DNA from 2 places in the Kroppenstedtia sanguinis genome. Region 1 is predicted to be linked to the other one. Evidence: a T-box and tRNA genes for the amino acid it is inferred to sense, from the RefSeq annotation. Region 1 holds a T-box; the other holds one or more tRNA genes.

Region 1 (3,895 bases):
CCTTTGATCCGATCCATATCGGTCACCTGATGATGGCCGAACAGGCCCGCCAGGCGGTGGGATTGGAGGAGGTCTGGTTTGTGCCGGCCTCCACTCCTCCTCATAAACGAGACGTTTCCGCTTCCGCCAAGGACCGGTTGGCCATGGTGGAACGGGCGGTGGCAGACCATCCCTCCTTCCGGGTTTCCCGGGCAGAGATGGATCGGAGCGGACCTTCCTACACTGTGGACACAGTGCGGCTGCTCTGTCAGGAACAGCCGGATACTCGTTTTTTTCTGATAATGGGTGCAGATATGGTGCTTGATTTGCCGCGATGGGTTAGAATAGAAGAAATCCTTGCTTCAGTGGAAGTAATCGGTCTGATGCGGGTGGGGGTGAAGTTGGATAGGAGGCGGATTCCCGACCATATTAAGAACAGGGTCACCTGGGTCAGGGAAGGGGTCTGGGTGAATCTCTCCTCTACCTGGATCCGGGAGCGGGTAGCGGCAGGAGGCTCCGTCCGATATTTCGTCCCCGAGTCGGTCAGACAGTATATGGAGGAGCATCGACTCTATGAATCGAAATGAACTGGCGGAAGCCGTCCGGAAGCAATTGCCGAAGACTCGTTGGGAGCACACCCTGCGGGTGGTGGAGACGGCCGTGGAACTGTCCGATCGTTTTGGAGCGGACCGGGAGCAGGCCCGGCTGGCTGCACTCTTACACGATTATTGTAAGTTTTGGCCACAGGAGCAGATGGCAGAGATCATTCGGGAGCGTGGCTTGTCCCAGGATTTGTTGGAGTATCATGTGGAACTGTGGCATGCCCCGGTGGGGGCGGAGGTGGTCAGGGAAGATTTGGGGATTGAAGATGAAGCGGTGTTGGATGCGATCCGTTATCATACCACAGGCCGGCCGCATATGTCTTTATTAGACAAAGTGATCTTCCTAGCGGATTATATTGAACCGGGAAGACAGTTTCCTGGAGTGGAGGAAGTACGTGAGTGGGCCCGCAAGGATTTGGATCAGGCCGTGTGGAAGTCATTGGACAAGACGCTGGTTTTTCTCATCGGGAAAAATCAAAAAGTCTATCCCCTGACCTGGGCTGCCCGCAATGACATGGTGGACCGGGTCCACCAACCAAGATCGAAGGAGGAATCTCTTTGAACCTAGTGGAAATCGCCCAAGTGGCGGCTGCGGCCGCTGAGGAGAAGAAAGCCCAACACGTCAGTATTCTCGATATTCGAGGCTTGTCTGTGATCGCTGATTATTTTGTGATTTGTCATGGAAATTCTCAGACACAGGTGCAGGCGATCGCTGAATCCATCAAAGATAAGATGGAACAAGTGGGATCTCCCCCGCGAGCGGTGGAGGGCTTGTCCGAAGCACGTTGGGTGTTGATCGACCTCGGCGATGTGGTCGTCCATGTCTTCCACAAGGACGAGCGGGATTTCTACGATTTGGAGCGTCTGTGGGGAGATGCAGCTCAAGTGAATGCCCAATAACTGGATGTGTGCACCCAGTGCAAACAAAAAACGGGAAGATCGTTGACATGGATCCAATGTATTGCATATAATGTTAATTAAATTATTAAGCGGTAGCATGAGAACCCTATTTAAATCAGGTGATGACGGGGAGCAGTAATCTGTAACCTCCTGCCCAGAGAATCGGCGGCCGGTGCGAGCTGATGTGGAGGAACAGGTGAACTCACTCCGTCGCCTCACAGGGGAAGGGATCGAGTATCCTGTGACGATTGATCCCCGATAACGGATCTGGAAGAGCGGGCATCCATCGGATGCCAAGCAGGGTGGTACCGCGGGAGATTGTGAACCAACCTCTCGTCCCTGGCAACCGAGCCGGGGGCGGGAGGTTTTATATGTCTGGAGGGTGATTACGTGAAAAAGTACATACCTCAGGAGATCGAGCCCAAGTGGCAACAGATCTGGGAAGAAAATGATGCTTACCGGACACCGGAACAGGTGTCCGACCGACCGAAATTCTATGCACTGGAGATGTTTCCCTATCCTTCGGGGGAAGGGCTCCATATGGGACACGTGCGCAATTACTCTATGGGAGACCTGGTTGCCCGCTTTAAGCGAATGAACGGTTACGAAGTGATCCATCCGATGGGTGCCGATGCTTTTGGGATGCCTGCTGAAAACGCTGCCATTCAACGAGGGGTGAATCCTCGGGAGTGGACATTAAACAATATGAAACGGATTCGGGAGGAGCAGACTCGGCTCGGTATATCCTATGACTGGGACCGGTATGTGGGAACTTGCACTCCGGAATATTACCGGTTCAGCCAGTGGTTGTTCCTGCTTTTCCACGAGCGGGGGTTGGCCTACCGCAAACAGGGGGCGGTCAACTGGTGCCCCGATTGCCAGACCGTGCTCGCCAACGAACAGGTGGAAGACGGCCGTTGCTGGCGCTGTGATTCCGTGGTGGAGAAAAAGGAACTGGAACAGTGGTTCTTGCGCATCACCGATTATGCCGACCGGCTGGTGGAAGATCTGGAAAAATTGCCGAAATGGCCCGAACAGGTCAAAATGATGCAGCGCAACTGGATCGGCCGCAGTGAAGGAGCCGAGGTAGTCTTTACCCTTCCGGAACAGGAAGAAGAGCGGATTTCCGTCTTCACTACCCGGCCCGACACCCTCTATGGGGTCACCTATCTGGTGCTTGCCCCGGAGCATCCCTTGGTTAAGCAACTGATCCAGGGTAGAGAAGGGGAAGAGGAGATCCGCACTTTCATCCGGGAGATGAAGAACCAGCCGGAGCGTGCCCGCACCGGCTCTGATGTGAAAAAAATCGGCTATGACACCGGGGCCAAAGCCCGACATCCCCTGACTGGGGAAGAAGTACCGATCTGGGTGGCGAACTATGTCCTGATGGACTACGGTACGGGAGCGGTGATGGGGGTTCCGGCCCACGATGAGCGGGACTTTCTGTTTGCCCAACAATACGGTCTTCCCATTCGAACCGTGGTCCAGTCCCAAAAAGGAGAGGCTTCTGGGGAAGAGGCGTATACGGCGGAGGGGGTTTTGGTGAACTCCGGACCCTTTGACGGTATGGACAACCGCCAAGCGATCGGGGCGATCGCCGATCACTTGACCCAAGTAGGGAAAGGAAAGAAGACGATCACTTACCGGTTGCGGGATTGGTTGATCTCCCGCCAACGTTATTGGGGATGCCCCATCCCCATCGTCTATTGCGATTCTTGCGGTACCGTGCCGGTCCCCAAGGAAGAGTTGCCAGTGATGGTGCCGGAGGATGTGGTCTTTGACGGCAAGAGCAATCCCCTCACCACATCGGAAAGCTTTGTCCATACCACCTGTCCTTCCTGTGGTGGAAAGGCGCGTCGGGAGACAGACACGATGGATACCTTCATCGACTCTTCCTGGTATTTTTTGCGCTACACCGACCCCCGCAACACCGACAAACCCTTTGACCCTGAGTTGGCCAACCAATGGATGCCGGTGGACTTTTACGTCGGGGGGGTGGAACATGCGGTGCTCCACCTGCTGTACTCCCGTTTCTTCACCAAGGTGTTGCATGATGCGGGGATGGTGGAGGCGATTGAACCTTTTGAACAATATTTCCCGTTGGGCATGGTGCTGAAGGATGGGGCTAAAATGTCCAAGTCCAAAGGAAATGTCGTCTCCCCGATGGAGATTATCGACCGTTACGGAGCGGACACCGCCCGTCTGTTCATTCTGTTTGCTGCTCCGCCTGATGGGGAGCTGGACTGGAACGATGCCGGGGTGGAGGGGAGTCACCGCTTTCTGAATCGTGTCTGGCGGATGGTGCAACAACACAAGGAGTTGGTTCGCAATCGGCCGGTGGCACAGTTGGAAGGAAAAAAGGCCAAGGAGCTGAACCGCGTTCTGCAGCAGACCATAAAAAAAGTGGGCGGGGA
Region 2 (3,895 bases), on a different contig from region 1:
TAAATTTGTTGGTAGCTTTGATCGTATCCTTCGTTCTTCCCTGATTCGTTATAGTAGAGAAAGGGGATATGAGCATTCCAAAAGGTTCCCATATCTCCGGTGGTCAGGTTGCCGAGGAGGGAATTCAGTTGACGGACTTCACTTTCCGTCGCTTCAATTTCAAAGGTATAGCTGGAATCTGTGGGTTGTTGTAGGATTTCTCCCATAATTTCTCCTGAGTTCAGCGCCACATAATACTTTTGTTTCTTCAACCCTATCGCTCCTCAAAATCAAAAGGTGGGACACCCTCTTTACCTTTAGGTTATCAGATCAGGTTTCAATTTATACACGGGAGAAAACAGGTTGATCGACATCGAAAAAATCCAGTGTACGAACCTGAGGTCGGTACACTGGATGGATAAAGAAAAGAGTTAGATTCCTTGGCTGACAGCGTTGTCGTCGCTGCCCACCAAGTTGCTGCTGTCGGAACCGATTTGGATGGGAACCTGGACGATGACGTTGACCAACCCGGCGGTGTTTCGAGTGTCCGCGCGGTTTACTGTATTGGCGGCAGCTCCAAACCTCTCTCTTTTCACACGAAGGTTTGATCTTCTTCTCTTTCTTTTTTTAATGCACCAGCAGTTCATTTAGGCCACTCCTTTTAATCTTTTTTGAAACCGAGGGGAGAACTTTGTTGAGATTGAGACGAGGAGGGAGGTGTTTCCGGAGCTGTGGGGGTCAGATCATCTAATAGCCCCGTGACCAGGTTCCCCACACTCGTCAATAATCCGTTGACATTGGTCAATAAATTTTCAATCAGGGTACTGGGATTGATTTGGGCTGTGCGCAGGTTTTGTTGAACCTGGGTGCCCATTTTACTGCGAATCTGGTTTTCCAACTGCGTAGCCAGTTGGTTAACCTTTGCCTGAATCGGCTTTTGATCCATGACATTACCTCCATATCAACGAGGTAGAAGCGAGGAATTCGACGGCTGGGATGTGAGGAGAACTCAGGTTACCTGTTTGGATTGGAAGGGGGTTGATTGTTGGAAGAAGGGGGGCTGACAGGTTGCTGGTTCATCTGCATTTGCTGTTGGGCTTTCCGGAGTAGCTGTCTCTTTTGTTGGTTCATTGTGCTCATGCTGAAACCGACGGCACTATTTAGAAAGCTGGCAAGGCTGTGAAACATATTTCCGATCGGTTCAGTCCCTTTTTGTTGCTGTGTTTGAGCCGTGGTTACTTTCTGGTCGGGATGATTGGATGATGAGCTGGAGAGAGGATCTTCATTTAAAAAATCATTAATTGCATCGTAGATCTGTTTCCGGATGTGGTCCTCCAGTTGGCGGGAAACCTGTTCCATCTGCTGTTCCATCTGCTTACTATTCAACTTGGATTGGGTCATCCGTTGGGACATTGCGGGGAATCAACTCCTTTCTCTCCTGATGCTATAATATATAAATCGATCTACGAATTTGTGATTTGCTCACCAAGAAATAGGTAATAGAACCAAGCCTTTTCTAGGGGTGTCTGATAAACACATAGCTAGGGGTCGGGCAGATCGGATAGGGTTTCACATTGCGGTACCTGACGAACCAAAATCACAATGGTCTTCACTAAGCTTTTTCAGGAGGGATTGAGTCGCGGAGAATGCAAGCAGAGGCGCCCTGAACTGAAGAAAAATACAGCGATTACAGGTATCTGAATCACGGAACCGAAAAGGGAGTAGAATATTGTATTTTATGTTGACATGGGGATTTCTGCGTTATATAATTGAAAATGTCCTTGAGAGAAAAGCATATGAGCCGAAGTGGCGGAACTGGCAGACGCGCACGACTCAAAATCGTGTTCCTTCGGGAGTGTGGGTTCGAGTCCCACCTTCGGTACCATAAAGGAAAGACGGGAGACTACAGGTATAAGTAGCTCCCGTCTTTTTACGTTAAAAAATAGTACGTGAGAGATGATTGATGATATCAAATGTTGCAGCTTCCCCCCATCCGAAGCATAACTCTCTCCTTTTTATTATACAGTTAGAAAGAGATTAGCTCTGAGAACAGGGGGAATAAAGATACAATTTTACTATGGTCAGCAGATGCCGTTGCGAATTTTGGATGAGGTGGAGTTCTGGAAATTGCAGGAGGAAGAGCACACGGTGGTCATTCGGGAGGCTCTGGATCATTTGGAGGAAAAGTATGTAGATGCGCTGAAAAAATGGGAGCAAGCCCTGTCGGAGACGCATCAAAAAGCAGTCAGTTTCGTGGAATCCGTCAATCGTAGCACATATGTCCATAAACAACTGCACAATCAGGTGATCCAGCTTGTTACATTCAGTTTGGATGAAAGCATGAAATTTATTGAACTGTGTCGCCAGATTAAAACTCACAGCTCGGCAGCTAAGAATTCTTTGATCGCCAAAACGATATTGGATCATATCGTTAGGGAATCGGAATACTTTATCGGCATTGCCCGAACCGTTTTATACAGTAGCAATCAGTAGCTGATCCGCCAGACAGGCCCTAAAGTCATGAAACCCAAACTAAACAAGTTGACACCTGAATATCAGACGCTAACTTTCGGCTTAGACTGAGATTTTGCGGGCACCCCGGCTTTCCCTATACATCTTCACCCATGTGATTTACCCAGGGCTGTTGATTCACCAGGAAATGGGAGACGGAAGGGAGTCGTGCTATCTAAGCGACCTTTGTACTACAGGCACTACCATCCAAAGGGGCTGAAGCCCTGGAATCAGAGGATGCACCACAGGCACTACCATCCAAAGGGGCCGAAGCCCTGGGGTTAGAGGATGGACCACAGGTAGGCTAAAGAGGAAACCATTGGACTCAGTGGAGAGAAGTCTTAGGAGAGGGTGCTTAGGGGGAACCTTCTTCGTAAGGATTTGCCCCTGCCCGATGGTCAGATTCGAAAGCGGCCCGTCGGATGGCAACGGTCGCGTGGGTGAGCACGATCTCCCCACCTATAATATGGCGAATCAACACGCCTGTGATTTACCCAGATACGGTGACCTGAATCCAATATAATCACAATCAGTGTTTCACATAGCGTCCATAATCGGGAACTGCTCTAGTGTCAAATTCCTTCACCAATTGATCCAGGCCTTCCGTCAGCTCTTTACCGGATAGAGGTTGCCCGTGGCCGGTCACCGCAACAGTAGGTTTTAAAGCCGCCAGTTTTTCGACGGATTCCCTCGCCAAGTCCCAATCGGTGGTGAAATACCTTGGCGGACCGTTGATTTCCTTCTCTTGTGTCGTCACTTTATAAAGCGAATCTTGTTTCACAGTGATAAATGCGTCCCCCGCAATGAGTGAACGGTCTTGATCCCTAAATAGGGAGATATGTCCGGGTGCATGTCCCGGTGTATGAATCCAGCGCCAACCTTGCATGTGGGGGATCTTGCTGTCACCGGGAAGCGCAGAGACATGAGATCCCAGATTGACCGATTCATTCGGGAACAGGGGGGACAATTTGGCGACAAGTCCGCCTTCAACTGAACCATCGGGCTCCGGGTAGCTCAACTTTCCAGTCAGAAAAGGAAGTTCTGCTTCATGGGCATAAACCGGCACTCCCCATTTTTCAACCAAGTCAACCACTGTCCCCACATGATCAAAATGGCCATGGGTGAGAATAATCGCTTGGGGTGGACTGTTTTTACCAAACCGTTTTTCTGCAATATCCACGATGCGATTGGTTGTATCGGGCATTCCCGTGTCAACTAAGACCCAGTGATCTCCTTGGTCGGGATTGCCCACTAATACCACATTTACAATCTGATCCGTATAACAGTAAAGATCAGGAAGCACTTCTTGTCCCGTCCCGCTCAAAATGGAAGTCATCGGCATATATTTGTTTGCCATTGGATCTTCCATCCCCTCTTTTCTGTTCACATCAGACACCTCCTTTGT

Evidence for each region. A T-box is a leader RNA that pairs with one kind of tRNA and senses whether it is charged. The one in region 1 lies ahead of leuS (leucine--tRNA ligase), so its partner is inferred to be a tRNA-Leu.
Region 2: it encodes a tRNA-Leu, which carries the amino acid that the T-box ahead of leuS (leucine--tRNA ligase) is inferred to sense. The anticodon was not compared.

The regions. Positions count from the first base shown of each region.
Region 1 covers NZ_JBNPXF010000001.1:276,823-280,717, forward strand. The annotation lists gene nadD (nicotinate-nucleotide adenylyltransferase) at 1-566, shown strand, start outside; gene yqeK (bis(5'-nucleosyl)-tetraphosphatase (symmetrical) YqeK) at 553-1,143, shown strand; gene rsfS (ribosome silencing factor) at 1,140-1,481, shown strand; T-box leader at 1,595-1,825, shown strand; gene leuS (leucine--tRNA ligase) at 1,872-3,895, shown strand, end outside.
Region 2 covers NZ_JBNPXF010000013.1:5,068-8,962, reverse strand. The annotation lists gene JOD24_RS09295 (hydrolase) at 1-251, opposite strand, end outside; gene JOD24_RS09290 (hypothetical protein) at 411-626, opposite strand; gene JOD24_RS09285 (hypothetical protein) at 641-925, opposite strand; gene JOD24_RS09280 (hypothetical protein) at 994-1,392, opposite strand; tRNA gene JOD24_RS09275 (tRNA-Leu) at 1,780-1,864, shown strand; gene JOD24_RS09270 (DUF2935 domain-containing protein) at 2,044-2,472, shown strand; gene JOD24_RS09265 (MBL fold metallo-hydrolase) at 3,020-3,859, opposite strand.